Desulforapulum autotrophicum HRM2: one gene and its partner. The protein of the gene in region 1 binds, or shares a complex with, the protein of each later gene. Links are inferred from orthologs where the notes say so. Each region holds a gene or a part of one and is shown in the gene's direction. Other genes may lie near its edges. The genes, in order: secG and secY.

The links.
Region 2: the proteins of secG (region 1) and secY are in contact, whole or in part, in a crystal structure (PDB 5AWW), measured with the Thermus thermophilus proteins. The link is inferred for Desulforapulum autotrophicum HRM2 from one-to-one orthologs. Residues at the interface, in WP_223903268.1 of Thermus thermophilus: Tyr5, Ile9, Tyr12, Leu13, Ala16, Leu19, Val20, Val23, Leu24, Gln26, Glu27, Pro28, Gln30, Gly31, Ala32, Asp34, Leu35, Met36, Gly37, Gly38, Ser39, Ala40, Asp41, Leu42, Phe43, Ala45, Arg46, Val48, Tyr53, Thr56; in WP_096411648.1 of Thermus thermophilus: Leu14, Gln16, Arg17, Phe20, Ile34, Pro35, Pro37, Ile72, Arg108, Arg109, Asn112, Gln113, Arg116, Ile117, Ile120, Pro145, Gly146, Trp147, Phe152, Phe155, Val156, Val159, Thr160, Val162, Ala163, Gly164, Ala166, Leu167, Trp170, Glu173.

What each region holds. Positions count from the first base shown.
Region 1 is NC_012108.1:3,175,485-3,182,601, forward strand. The notes cover bases 2,228-4,901. They hold secG (preprotein translocase subunit SecG), read left to right. Parts: upstream 2,228-3,251; coding sequence 3,252-3,551; downstream 3,552-4,901. Other genes in these bases: gap (type I glyceraldehyde-3-phosphate dehydrogenase), read left to right, coding at 2,228-2,245; tpiA (triose-phosphate isomerase), read left to right, coding at 2,490-3,245; HRM2_RS13840 (AAA family ATPase), read left to right, coding at 3,958-4,901. Also shown: RNase adapter RapZ, read left to right, coding at 1-755; HRM2_RS13815 (PTS sugar transporter subunit IIA), read left to right, coding at 752-1,165; more of gap, read left to right, coding at 1,241-2,227; more of HRM2_RS13840, read left to right, coding at 4,902-5,700; ahbC (12,18-didecarboxysiroheme deacetylase), read left to right, coding at 5,697-6,884; hemB (porphobilinogen synthase), read left to right, coding at 6,887-7,117. UniProt on the Bacillus subtilis protein: Involved in protein export. Participates in an early event of protein translocation.
Region 2 is NC_012108.1:4,064,497-4,071,757, reverse strand. Bases 3,927-6,744 are described here. They hold secY (preprotein translocase subunit SecY), read left to right. Parts: upstream 3,927-4,587; coding sequence 4,588-5,901; downstream 5,902-6,744. Other genes in these bases: rpsM (30S ribosomal protein S13), read left to right, coding at 6,349-6,717; rpmJ (50S ribosomal protein L36), read left to right, coding at 6,224-6,337; infA (translation initiation factor IF-1), read left to right, coding at 5,957-6,175; rplO (50S ribosomal protein L15), read left to right, coding at 4,130-4,567; rpmD (50S ribosomal protein L30), read left to right, coding at 3,947-4,129. In the rest of the region: rpmC (50S ribosomal protein L29), read left to right, coding at 1-167; rpsQ (30S ribosomal protein S17), read left to right, coding at 187-444; rplN (50S ribosomal protein L14), read left to right, coding at 463-831; rplX (50S ribosomal protein L24), read left to right, coding at 855-1,184; rplE (50S ribosomal protein L5), read left to right, coding at 1,203-1,742; HRM2_RS26175 (type Z 30S ribosomal protein S14), read left to right, coding at 1,763-2,014; rpsH (30S ribosomal protein S8), read left to right, coding at 2,081-2,476; rplF (50S ribosomal protein L6), read left to right, coding at 2,491-3,033; rplR (50S ribosomal protein L18), read left to right, coding at 3,055-3,423; more of rpsE, read left to right, coding at 3,439-3,926; rpsK (30S ribosomal protein S11), read left to right, coding at 6,768-7,163; rpsD (30S ribosomal protein S4), read left to right, coding at 7,242-7,261. UniProt on the Bacillus subtilis protein: The central subunit of the protein translocation channel SecYEG. Consists of two halves formed by TMs 1-5 and 6-10.

The sequences.
Region 1 (7,117 bases):
TTCTTGACCTCCCCCTGGACAGCGACACCGACATAAACGGTTTTGCCTTTGTCATGGACATCCGGGCCAAACAATTTTTATCCCAATTTCCTTCGGTCCTGGAATCCTTGGGGAAGAACGGGCATATTCCGGAAATTATTTTTCTTGAGGCCGATGAAAACATCCTTTTAAAACGATACAGCCAGACCCGGCGCCATCACCCCGCAGGTCAGGACAAAAGTCTGATTGAAAGCATAAAGTCAGAAAAAAGCCTCATGCTTCCCATCAGAAAAATTTCAAAACGGATCATTGACACAAGCAATTACAATGTCCACCAGCTTAAAGCCGAAATCCGCAATATTGCCCACCACCACGCCCTCAAACCTGTATCCATGAAGATCAACCTCCTCTCGTTTGGATTCAAGTACGGCATCCCTACGGATGCAGATCTTGTGGTTGACATGCGGTTTCTCTCAAACCCTTTTTTTGTACCAGAGCTGAAAGCGTTGAATGGTCGCACAAAGGAGGTTAAAGATTTTGTGCTTGAAACCATCCAGGCCAAAACTTTTTTAAAAAAATACCTGGGCCTTCTCGACTATCTGATTCCGCTTTACACCCTTGAGGGGAAAGCGTATCTTACAATAGCTGTAGGATGTACAGGTGGTCGACACAGAAGCGTTGCCATTGCTGAAAACATTTTTGAACACCTGAGCCAGCGAGGCTTTGAACCCGGCATCATCCACAGGGACATAGACAGGGATACAAAAGAGCTATGACAGGAATTTTAATCGTCACCCACTCAACACTTGGAGAAGCATTAATTGAAACCGCTCAATTAATCCTGGATACACAAATAGAAAAAATCAGCTTTGTTTCCATTGACATCAGGGAACCTGCCGACGCATTGATCAAAAAGATCAAAACCGGCATCAAAACCGTCAATGATGGAAAAGGGGTGATCATTTTCACCGACATGTTTGGTGGAACCCCATCCAATCTGAGTTACTCGTTTTTAGAAGAAGGGGCCGTTGAAGTGATCTCAGGGGTCAACCTTCCAATTCTGCTCAAGGCAATTTCAGTAAGGGATAAACAGGAACTTTCAGCGGCAGCAGCGGCCATTGTGGCCCAGGGGAAAAAAAGTATTTCCCTTGCAAGCGGAATTTTAAAAGGAAGCAAACGTGCATGATCGGTTGGCTTGAATTCCAACCCGGCTTCCCAACATGTGTTTCTTTTACTACCAACGTTCAGGAGGTACAATATCGTGGGAATTAAACTTGGAATCAACGGTTTCGGTAGAATCGGCAGACTGGCGTTCAGGGCTGCATTGAAACGATCAGATCTTGAAGTCGTCGCCATCAACGATCTTTCAGACACAAAGACCATGGCGCATCTGCTTCAATTTGACTCTGTACATGGCAGGCTCGACGCAACCATCACAACCACTGAAGATACCATGGTCGTCAACGATCGAACCATAAAGGTCTGTTCCCTCAAGGATCCGGGACAAATTCCGTGGAAGGATGCAGGCGTTGACATTGTTCTTGAATGTACGGGCATCTTCCGGGACAGGGAGGGTGCAGGAAAACACCTCAAGGCCGGTGCAGCAAAGGTTATTATCTCAGCCCCAGCGGTTGATCCCGACAGCACCATTGTCATGGGTGTCAACCATGACACCTATGATCCTGAAAAACATGACATCATCTCCAATGCCTCATGCACCACAAACTGCCTTGCCCCGGTTGCAAAAGTTCTCCTGGAGAATTTCGGAATTGTGAGCGGGATGATGACAACCGTTCATGCCTATACAGGAGACCAGCGACTCCTTGACTTTCCCCACAAGGATTTGAGGCGGGCACGTTCCGCAGCGCTCTCCATGATCCCCACCACCACAGGAGCAGCCAAGGCAGTTGCCCTGGTTCTTCCGGAACTCAAGGGAAAACTCAACGGCCTGTCGGTCAGGGTACCCACCCCCAATGTGAGCCTGGTTGACCTTGTAGTGGTCGTTGAAAAGGCGAACGTCACCCGGGAAGAGGTAAACCAGGCCCTTGAAAGAGCGTCAAAGTCCGACCTTGCCGGAATTCTCGATTACTGCGAGCTTCCCCTGGTCTCCATTGACTACAACGGCAGCCCTTTTTCTTCGATTGTCGATGCCATGAGTACGGATGTCATCCAGAATATGGTCAAAATTTACGCCTGGTATGACAATGAATCAGGCTACTCCCACCGACTCATTGACCTTGCAGCCCTGGTGGGAAAATCCCTATAGCCACCTCATCCTATCGGGCGCAACAGACCATGAAACTCAACATCCGTTACGCTTGTCAGGCTGAATCGAGTTTCTAATAAAAATAATGGCTGACCGAAAACCCGTGTTTGGGCGAAAAATTGCCCATATGCAAGGCGCAAAAAATTCTGAAACCGGAGCGTACTAGTGTACGTGAGGTTTCAGAATTTTGCAGCAACGCAGCAGATGGGTGATTTTTTGTTCAAACACTAATGAGGAGATCCTTATGAGTAGAAGAGCGTTAATCGCCGGCAACTGGAAAATGTTCAAGACCGGCACGGAAGCCGTTACCACGGCTACAAGACTTGTTGAACTTGCATCTGAAGTTGTTAATACTGACATCATGATCGCCCCCACCTTTTTAAGCCTTCCCCTTGTATCCCAGGCGGTGGCAGGATCAAATGTAAAGGTCGGGGCTCAGAATCTGTTTTATGAAAATGAGGGTGCCTACACAGGTGAAGTATCCGCCGCCATGGTAAAGGCAGCCGGTGCCGACTATGCCATCATCGGTCATTCAGAGCGCCGCCAATATTTTGGAGAAACCGATGAAACCGTTTGCAAAAAGATAGCCGCAACCCTCAAGGCCGGCCTTATCCCTGTTCTGTGCATTGGTGAGACCGGGGCACAAAGGGATGGGGAAAAAACCTTTTCCGTGCTTGACAAACAGGTGTCAAATGGGTTAAAAAGCTTTGATTCTGATGCACTCCAGCCCCTTGTTATCGCCTATGAGCCGGTTTGGGCCATCGGAACGGGAAAAACAGCAACTCCGGAGCAAGTGGCCCAGGTACACGAATATATCCGAAAGCTTGTTAACGATAAATTTGGCAACACGCTTGCAATGTCCATCCGTATACTATATGGTGGTTCAGTTAAGCCGGGGAATGTTTCGGAAATAATGAAAATTAACGATGTCGATGGCGCATTGGTTGGCGGAGCCAGCCTTGATGCAGATACGTTCATCAAAATAATAAGGTACAAATAACAAACCATGACAACCCTGATTATAATTGCACATGTAATTGCCTGCATCCTTTTAATTCTCATCGTTCTGCTCCAGACAGGAAAAGGTGCAGACATGGGCGCTTCATTTGGTGGTGCATCCAGCCAGGCTCTGTTCGGTGGCGCAGGACCGGCTACATTCCTGAGCAAAATAACAACCGGGGTTGCCGTGATTTTCATGCTCACCTCACTGACCCTTGCTTATATGTCAAGTCATAAACCTGAGACATCCATTATGCCTGACATAAAAATACCGATTGAGCAGCCTGCAACGACTGACAGCAAATAGCATACATCCTGCCGAAGTGGTGGAATAGGTAGACACGCACGCTTGAGGGGCGTGTGGGGCGACCCGTGGGAGTTCAAGTCTCCCCTTCGGCACCAGATATAAAAAGCCGCAATCATTGCACAATGTTTGCGGCTTTTCATCTTTTTAAAAGACTTGGCAAATGCACATGGTAAATGCACATGGAGAAAACACAACGAATAAACTGCCACAGATGCCGACATTACTTTGTAACCTGGGAGCCGGCCAAACCCCATGGATGCCGGGCAATGGGCTTCAAATCAAAGATGATTCCCTCGGCTGTCGTACGCCGTTCAACAGGCAAGCCCTGCATGCTCTTCGAAAAAAAACAGCCATCCCCGACCAAACAAACTTGATTTATCCTTCCCCATGTTTATCTTAGACCACTATGAACGAAAAAAATGAAAACATACCTGACCCCAAACGTATAGAAAAAGAGCTTGGCGAGTTTCTCAACAAGAAGTTCGGCGGTACTGTAAAAATCCTCTCCCCCTCCCTGGCCACAAACGAGGCACCCATTACAGGAAAGGGGACATCTTCAGGTAGAAAAAAACTTGTCAATTTCAACATCAAGCCCCAGGAACTGATTGCCTATCTGGACCAGTATATTGTGAAACAGAAAAGGGCAAAATCAGTTCTTGCAACCAAGATCTGCACCCACTTCAACCGGGTCAAACACCTCGAAACAACCAAACATTCAGACGTCAGGATAACGGGAAGCATCAAATCCAACATACTCATGCTCGGTCCCACGGGCGTTGGCAAAACCTATATTGTAAAACTTATTGCAAAACGCATTGGCGTTCCCTTTGTCAAGGCCGATGCCACTAAATTTTCTGAAACCGGTTATGTGGGCGGTGATGTGGATGATCTTGTCCGGGATCTTGTGAAGGAGGCGGACGATGATATTGAACTTGCCGAATGCGGCATCATCTATCTGGACGAAATTGATAAAATTGCCGCAAGCAGCAATCTCAGGGGTGCTGACATCTCCAGAACCGGGGTTCAGCGGGCACTTTTAAAGCCCATGGAAGAAACAGATGTGGACCTCAAGGTTCCCCATGACCCGGTGTCCATGATGCAGGAGCTTGAAAGCTTCCAGCGAACGGGCAAAAGAAGCGAGCGAAGGGTAAACACATCCAACATCCTCTTTATCATGAGCGGGGCCTTTTCCGATCTCAATGAAATTGTCTCAAGACGGGTAACCCACCACGCCATGGGATTTGGTTCATCCCTTGCCAAGGCAAAAACGAACAGTGACATTTTAAAGCAGGTCACGGCTGAAGATCTGGTCGAGTTCGGGTTTGAATCTGAATTTATTGGCAGACTTCCTGTGCGGTGCGTCCTTGACACCCTTTCCAAAGACGACCTTTTTACCATCCTGACCATGCCCAACAATCCTGTCATACTTGGGAAAAGGCTTGATTTTGCTGCCTACGGCATTGACATCGTGTTTACACCCGAAGCCCTGGACATCCTTGCCCAAAGGGCTTTCGAGGAGAACACCGGTGCCAGGGGGCTTGTAAGCGTTGTTGAGAACGCCCTTCTTGAATTTGAAGAAAAGCTTCCTTCTTCAACAATTAAAAGATTTGTGGTAACACCAGGGGTAATCACAGACCCAAGGGCTGAACTTGCCCTTATTCTGGCCGATGAAAACCGTGACCAGCTGGAACTGGCCTTTCTTGAGGCAATCCAGGAAACAAGGCAGGCCCTGTCCAACCATATTCTTAACAACTGGAAAAGTCTCTCCCTTCACCACGGTCTTACCCTGTCTAAGGAGAGAAGTGATCTTGTGGCCCAGTACTACTGCACCCATGTCACTGAACTTGGAACAGCCATCCAATCCATTAAAACCTATTATGAGTCCATCAAAAAGGTGGAGGTGGATTTCTACCACAAGCATGACATCAACATCGTGTTTGAAGAGGATGCCATTGACTCGCTCATTGAACAGTTCATCAAGTACGAGATTACCTCTGATGACCTCATGGCTAAAATTTACAACGATTTTTACGACGGTCTAAATCTGATCCGGGAAAAATCCGGAACAAATCGGTTCTTTATTCCAAGAAAAGCCCTTCTGGACCAAGAGGCGTTTCTTGCTGAACTTATCAGGAAAATAATATCATGATCGGAATTTCTAAGAGCTCTTGTGTGACCGTGGGACCATCTGTGACATTGCGTGATTCCCGCGACTCAGGCACCCTGCCCTCGCACCTGTTTCAGTTCTCTCTAGATAAAAAACCCGTGATCGTGTGTAACATAACAAGGCGATCTAAGCTGCGCTGTGTATACTCCTTTGCACAGTCAGAAGATCTTTCCTACGAAAACGAACTTGAACAGAAAGAGAGCCTTGCCATGATCGATGACCTGGCAGCCTTTGGCGTGCCTGTCATCCTGTTTTCAGGCGGCGAACCCCTGGTTCACCCAAGGCTTGCCGAGTATGCAGAATATGCGGTAAGCAAGGGAATGCGGGCCGTCATCTCCACCAACGGTACCCTGATCACCAAGGAAAAGGCCAAGACGCTCAAGGAAATCGGCCTTTCCTACGTGGGTATCAGCCTGGATGGACTGGAAGCGACCCACGACCTTTTCCGGGGCATGAAAGGGGCATACCAGAAGGCGCTTACCGGCATACGAAACTGCCAGGAAGCTGGCATCAAGGTAGGACTAAGGTTCACCATCAACAAGCGCAATGTCACTGAGATCCCGGGCATCTTTGACCTGCTTGAACGAATGAACATCCCCAGGGCCTGCTTTTACCACCTGGTCTACTCGGGCAGGGGATCAAGCATTGCCAACGAAGACCTCTCCCACGAGGAGACAAGGAAAGCCCTTGATCTTATCATGGCCCTCACAAAAGACCTCCATGACCGGAACCATCCCAAGGAGATTCTCACTGTTGATAACCATGCAGACGGTCCCTATCTCTATTTAAAACTCCTAAAGGAAGATCCTGAACGGGCAGCCGAGGTTCTGGAATTGCTTCAGAAGAACGAGGGCAACAATTCAGGCCGCGGTTTTGGCTGCATCTCCTGGGACGGCGAGGTCTATCCGGACCAGTTCTCAAGGGACAAGAGCCTTGGCAACATCAGGAAACGGCCATTTTCTGAGATCTGGATGGACGAGACCAACGAATACCTCATGAAGCTCAAGAAGAAAAAACTTTACGTTAAGGGCCGCTGCGCAGACTGCCGCTGGCTTGACATCTGCGCAGGAAATTTCAGGGCCAGGGCTGAATCCATTGCCGGCGATCCCTGGGACACAGATCCCGCCTGTTTTTTAACCGACCAGGAAATCAAAAAGGAGGATTGATCATGCTGTTTCCAGATTACAGGGCAAGGCGCCTCAGGGAAACCCCTAACTTCAGACGGATGATCAGGGAGACTACCCTGCTTGTGGATGACCTGATCCTGCCCCTTTTTGCCGTTACCGGCAAGGGGATCAAAAAGCCCATCGCCTCCATGCCCGGTCAGTTTCATCTTTCCTGCGACATGCTGGTCAAAACGGTAAAAGAGGCCCATGACTTAGGTATTCCTGCGGTCATG
Region 2 (7,261 bases), 890 kb from region 1 along the record:
CCCAGGAAATTACTGGGAAACTGACTGAGCTGAAAAAAGAGTTCTTTAATCTGCGCTTTCAGCATGGTGTTGGTCAGCTCGAAAATACAGCCATTCTCCCATCCATCCGTAAGGATATTGCAAGACTGATGACCGTCTGCCGGGAAATGAATTTAAACATTAGCTAATTTGAGAAAAGTTGCTGCCATGAATGAAAGAGGAAGAAAAAGAGTACTTTTAGGTACTGTTGTATCAAATAAAATGGATAAGTCCGTCGTCGTAGAGGTGGAACGTCTTGTTCAGCATAGGGTATACAAAAAGTATATCACGAGCCATAAAAAATATGCAGCCCATGACGAAACCCAGCTGTGCCAGATCGGCGACATGGTCAAGATAACCGAGTCAAGACCTTTGAGCAAAACCAAGAGATTTCGCGTCAGTGAGATTGTCAAAAAGGCAGTTTGATTTGAGAGGAGTTGAAAAATGATTCAGACCGAGACAAGACTAACTGTAGCAGACAACTCCGGTGCCAAGGAGCTCTATTGCATCAAGGTGCTTGGCGGCTCAAAGCGGCGTTATGCTGGTATTGGTGACGTAATTGTCGTCTCTGTTAAAGAGGCGATACCCAATGCCAAGGTGAAAAAGGGCGATGTGGTCAAGGCCGTGATTGTGAGAACCAAGAAAGAGGTTTCAAGACCTGATGGTTCCATGATTCGATTTGACGACAATTCTGCCGTTATCATCAATGCTTCCAACGAGCCCATTGGAACCCGAATATTCGGACCCGTAGCCAGGGAACTTCGTGCCAAGCGGTTCATGAAGATCATCTCCCTTGCTCCCGAGGTGCTTTAACTGCTCGGTTTTTGGAGAAACCTATGGAAAATTTCAAGTTAAAAATTAAAAAAGAAGATAAAGTAAAGGTACTTACCGGTAAGGACAAGGGAAAGATCGGTAAGGTCCTCAAGGTGCTCAGAAAGAAAAACCGAGCCGTTGTGGAAAATATCAATGTGGCAAAAATTCATCAAAGGCCGACTCAAGCAAATCCCCAGGGTGGTATTGTGGATAAACCCATGCCTGTGGACTGTTCGAATCTCATGATCATGTGCAACAGCTGCATCAAACCGGTGAGAGTCGGAATCAAGCAGCTGGAGGACGGGAAAAAGGTGAGAATCTGCAAGAGCTGTAACGAGCAGATTGATGCCTAGGATACCCGGAGGAGCGAAATGACAACGCTTAAAGAGATGTATGAAAAAGAAATAGTACCCGGCCTCAAGGAAACCTTTGGTTATAAGAACCCCATGGAGGTGCCCAAGCTCGATAAGATTGTGCTTAATATCGGATTGGGTGAGGCCATTAATAATGTAAAGTTGCTGGACTCTGCTGTTGAGGACCTTGCTCTGATTGCCGGCCAGCGACCGGTCATTACCAAGGCAAAAAAATCCATTGCCGCATTTAAGCTGCGTGAAGGAATGCCCATCGGTTGTATGGTAACCCTCAGGCGGGAAAAGATGTATGATTTCCTCTTGAAGCTCATCAACATAACCCTTCCCCGTGTTAGGGATTTCAGGGGGATTTCGGGTAAGGCCTTTGACGGTCATGGAAACTACAGCCTTGGCATTAAGGAGCACATCATTTTCCCTGAAATCGATTTTGACCAAACCGACAGTATCAAGGGCCTGAATGTGTCCATTGTTACCACGGCCAAGACCGACAAAGAGGGCAAGGAACTCCTGAAACAGTTTGGGATGCCCTTTAAAAACTGATGGTTTTTTGATTCAATGCAGTGGGGGGTTGGCAGTTTTTGTCCAACCTCGACACTGCGTATTGCAAGCATTTTAAGGAGGGTGATTTGGCTAAAAAAAGTCTTATCGCAAAGGCGGCACGAGCGCCTAAATTTGGGGTACGCGCCTATAATCGGTGTCCCATCTGCGGTCGACCACGGGGATTTATCAGAAAAGCGGGAATTTGTAGAATCTGTTTCCGGGACCTTGCTTCTGCAGGGAAGCTTCCCGGAGTGACTAAATCGAGCTGGTAATAATAGAGACCACCGGCGGGCAGGGCAACACCCTGCAGAACAAAAGGTAACGTTCAGGAGAAAATTATGGCAATGAGTGATCCAGTTGCGGACATGCTTACCAGAATCAGAAATGGTGCTAAAGCAGAGTTTGCCAAGGTGGATATCCCCGGGTCAAAGCTTAAGTTAGAGCTGGCGCGGGTGCTGAAAGAACAAGGATACATCAAGAATTACAAGTTTGTTGAAGATGACAAGCAGGGGATTCTTCGTGTGTACCTTAAGTACGTGGCTGACAAACCAGTGATTTATGGCCTTGAGCGGGTGAGTAAACCCGGTCGCAGGATGTATACAAAATCCAAGGAAATAAAATCAGTTCTAAATGGTTTAGGCATATCGATTCTATCCACATCAAAGGGTTTGATGACGGATAAACAGGCTAAAAAAGAGAACGTGGGCGGCGAAGTCCTCTGCAACATCTGGTAACATTGGAGGGATAAATGTCACGAATAGGTAAAAAGCCGGTCCAGATTCCCGAAAAGGTCGAAGTGAGTGTAAAGGGTGATTTGATTTCCATTAAAGGCCCTAAAGGTTCCCTTGACCGTAGTCTGCATCCGGCTGTAAAATTGGCGATAGAAAATGGTATGGTCAACGTTTCAGTTACCGACGATCAAGATCGAAAGACTGTGGCCCTCCAGGGGCTGTTTCGGTCGTTGGTGGCAAACATGATCACTGGTGTATCTGTCGGGTACGAGAAAAAACTTCTGTTGAACGGTATCGGATACCGGGCCGAGGTTAACGGCAACACAGTTGTGCTCAATGTGGGTTATTCCAATCCTGTGAATTTTGAGCTGCCTAAGGGCATTTCCGCACTCGTTGAAAAAAATACAACCCTTTCTTTGTCGGGTATTGACAAGGAAATCGTGGGTGAGACTGCAGCAAGAATTCGAAGGATCAGACCGCCGGAGCCTTATAAAGGCAAGGGGATCATGTATTCTGACGAACGAATAATCAAAAAGGCCGGAAAGGCTGCAGCTAAATAACGAAATCAGGAATAGACTATTATGGCAAATAAATCCACAAGGCTTGTTTCAAGGCTTAAAAGACAAAAAAGAATCAGGAAGCGGATTACTGGTACCGGGGAGCGACCCAGGCTCTGTGTATTCAGAAGCTCTGCCCATATTTATGCCCAGGTCATCGACGATGTTACAGGGTCTACCCTTGCAGCGGCGTCTACCCTGGACAAAGAGTTCATTGAGAATAAAGATAAGTTGGTGGGAAAGGATGCGGCTACGGCAATCGGACGCCTGGTCGGCGCAAGGGCTCTTGAAAAGGGAATCTCAAAAGTTGTCTTTGACAGAAATGGTTTCCTCTATCACGGACGGGTAAAAGCACTTTCAGACGGAGCTCGGGAAGCCGGGCTGAATTTCTAATAAGGAGGGAGTCCCTTGGCACAAAATCATGCAGAAGATAGCCTGTTGATCGACAAGGTTGTTAAAATCAACAGGGTCGCAAAGGTCGTAAAGGGCGGTAGAAATTTCAGCTTCAGCGCCCTCGTGGTCGTTGGTGACGGTGAAGGCAGTGTCGGCTACGGCTTAGGCAAGGCCGGTGAAGTTCCCGAGGCCATTCGTAAAGGCCTTGAAAAGGCAAAAAAATCCATGACTAAAGTTTCCATACTTGACGGTACCATCCCCTTTGAAATCGTTGGACGGGCAGGTGCAGGTAGGGTTATGTTGAAACCGGCCTCTCCAGGTACGGGTGTCATTGCAGGTGGCGGCGTTCGCGCGGTTCTCGAGGCAGCGGGTGTTACCGATATTTTAACCAAATGTATCGGCACCAACAACACCCATAACGTTGTCAGAGCTACCATGGCCGGGCTGAAGTCACTTGAAACCAAGGATGAGGTTGCCAGACGACGCGGCCTTCGTCCTGAAGATATTTAGGAAGGGGCTTGAGATGTCAGGTAAACTAAAGATTACACAGGTCAGAAGCCTGGTGGGCCGCAATGAAAAACATCGAAGGATCGTACGGGCCCTTGGTTTGAAAAGAATGCATATGACGGTTGAGCATACGAATAACCCTGCAATCATGGGCATGGTTAAGAAGATTCCTCATCTGGTTACCGTGGAGGAGGTTTAAATGAAGCTACATGAACTCTCACCCTCAGAGGGGAGTCGTAAAAAAAGAAAACGTGTTGGAAGAGGCCCGGGATCAGGTATGGGCGGAACCTCAACCCGGGGAAACAAGGGCCACAACCAGCGGTCTGGTGGTGGAACAAGACCTGGTTTTGAAGGTGGTCAGATGCCCCTTCACCGCCGGTTGCCCAAGCGCGGATTTAAAAATATCCTTGCAAAAAGTATCCTTATCGTTAATCTTTCAGACCTTGACCGGTTTGAGGATAAGGCGGTTATTGATGTGGCCGCCCTTAAGCAGACTGGTCTGATCAAGGGCATGTTTGACAAGGTTAAGATCCTGGGTGACGGTGAGGTGTCCAAAGCCTTTACCTTTAAACAGTGTCTTGTCAGTAAAACCGCCAGGCAGAAGATCGAAGCCGCCGGTGGTTCCATAGAATTATAATCGAATCTGAGGCCTTATAAATGATTGAGCGCGGATACCAGAACATACTCAAACTTCCTGAACTGAAACGGAAGCTTTTGATCACATTTGCCTTGCTGTTTGTTTACCGTGTTGGGGTTCATGTTCCCACGCCGGGTATTGACGGAGCAGCACTTGCTTCGTTCTTCGATAATGCCAGGGGGACACTCTTTGCGATGTTCAACATGTTTTCAGGAGGGGCTCTGGACAGGCTCTCTGTGTTCGCACTGGGAATCATGCCCTACATCAGCGCATCAATTATTCTACAGCTGATGACGGTTGTAATCCCCCACCTTGAGCAGTTGTCCAAGGAAGGAGAACAGGGCAGAAAAAAGATCACCCAGTACACCCGGTATGGAACGGTTGTTTTGAGTCTGATCCAGGGATTTGGAATCAGTGTTGGCCTTGAAAGCATGACATCTCCTGCCGGGTCGCCCATTGTCATGTATCCCGGCTGGGAATTCAGGTTAATGACGGTTATCACCCTTACGGCAGGAACGGCCTTTATCATGTGGCTTGGTGAGCAGATCACGGAGCGGGGGATCGGCAACGGTATCTCCCTGATCATTTTTGCCGGTATTGTGGCAAGGATGCCCATAGCCATTGCCAATACCATGAGGCTTGTGTCAACCGGTGAGATGGGGGTGTTCTCCCTGATCATCCTGATTGTCCTGATGGTTGCCGTAGTGGCTGCCATTATCTTTTTTGAAACGGCCCAGCGTAGGATTCCGGTCCAGTATGCAAAACGGGTTGTCGGCAGAAAAATGTACGGAGGGCAGACCTCCCATCTCCCTTTGAAGATCAATACGGCTGGAGTTATCCCGCCTATCTTTGCCTCGTCCATTATCATGTTTCCGGCAACCCTGGCAAACTTCATTGATCTGCCCATGATGAAGACGGTTGCTGCGGCCATGAGTCCTGGAAGCATTGTTTACAATTTGATCTTTGTCGGTTTTATCATCTTTTTCTGTTTCTTTTACACGGCTGTCACCTTTAATCCCGATGATGTGGCTGAGAACATGAAGAAGAACGGTGGATATATCCCGGGCATCCGGCCGGGCAAACGCACGGCCGAGTATATTGACCGGGTGTTGACAAGGATCACTACCGGTGGAGCCGTTTATGTTTCCCTTGTGTGTGTGCTTCCCACCATGCTGATGACAAAATTCAATGTGCCCTTTTATTTTGGTGGGACTGCACTTCTCATTGTTGTCGGTGTATCCATTGATACGGTTTCCCAAATTGAATCCCACCTCATTACACGAAACTACGAAGGGTTTCTTGGAAAATCCGGCAGTGTCAAGTCCAGGCGATAGTACTGGCGTTTATGACATGGCGACAAACAATAGATATGCAAAGGAATTTTAAAAAATGGCAAAGGAAGAACCCATAAAGGTAGAAGGGACAGTGCTTGAAACGCTGCCCAATGCCATGTTCAAGGTTGAGCTTGAAAACAAGCATCAGCTCCTTGCACATATTTCGGGCAAGATGAGAATGCACTTTATCAAGATTCTGCCGGGTGACAAGGTTACTGTTGAAATGTCACCTTACGATCTGAGCCGGGGCAGGATTACATACCGCTATAAATAGACTAGGGTCTCCTAAAACAGTCGGGAGATTACCCAGGAGTATTATAAGATGAAAGTCAGAGCATCTGTTAAAAAAATTTGTAAAGATTGCAAGATCATTCGTAGGAAAGGTGTTATTCGGGTGATTTGTATAACTAAACGTCATAATCAGAGGCAGGGATAGGGGGTAAAAGCGTGGCACGAATTGCAGGCGTAGACTTACCAAGAAATAAACACGTGGAGATCGCTCTAACCTATATCTATGGGATCGGCAGAACACGATCCCAGCAGATACTGGAAAAGGTTGGGATCAATCCCACACTTAAATCCGATGCCCTGACAGAAGAGCAGGTCAATGATATCAGAAAGGTCATTGACAGCGATTTCAAGGTTGAGGGTGAACTAAGAACCCAGATTTCCATGAACATCAAGCGATTGATGGATTTGGGATGCTACCGTGGCCTTCGACATAGAAAATCTTTGCCGTGCCGTGGTCAGAGAACCAGCACCAATGCAAGGACCCGAAAAGGTCCTAAACGAGCTGCTGTCAAGAAGAAGAAGTAGGGATAATTTGGGTTAACTATGGCCCTACCAATCAGGAGGCATTGCGCATAATGGCGAAAAAGTCAAAAAAAACTGTTACCAAGAAACGGGTAAAGAAGAATATATCCACTGGTGTGGTACACATCCAGAGCACATTTAACAACACCATTGTCACCATCACAGATGAGATCGGAAACACCATCTCCTGGTCAAGTTCTGGAATCCAGGGGTTCAAAGGTTCCAGAAAAAGCACTCCTTTTGCGGCAAAACTTGCTGCTGAAGATGCCGGTGCAAAGGCCATGGAGCACGGAATGAAAAATGTCAGTGTCTATGTAAAGGGACCCGGTGCAGGCAGGGAATCAGCTCTTAGAGCCCTCCATGCCCAGGGCTTTAACATCTCTTTTATTAAAGATGTTACCCCTGTTGCTCACAACGGATGCCGACCCCCAAAAAGAAGAAGGGTCTGATCCCGTTTATTGAAGATCCCCAAGACCCTTTTTTCGGTGTTGGGGATTCTGTGAAAAGATTTTTAAAGGAGGAAGACGTTGTCACGTTATAGAGGATC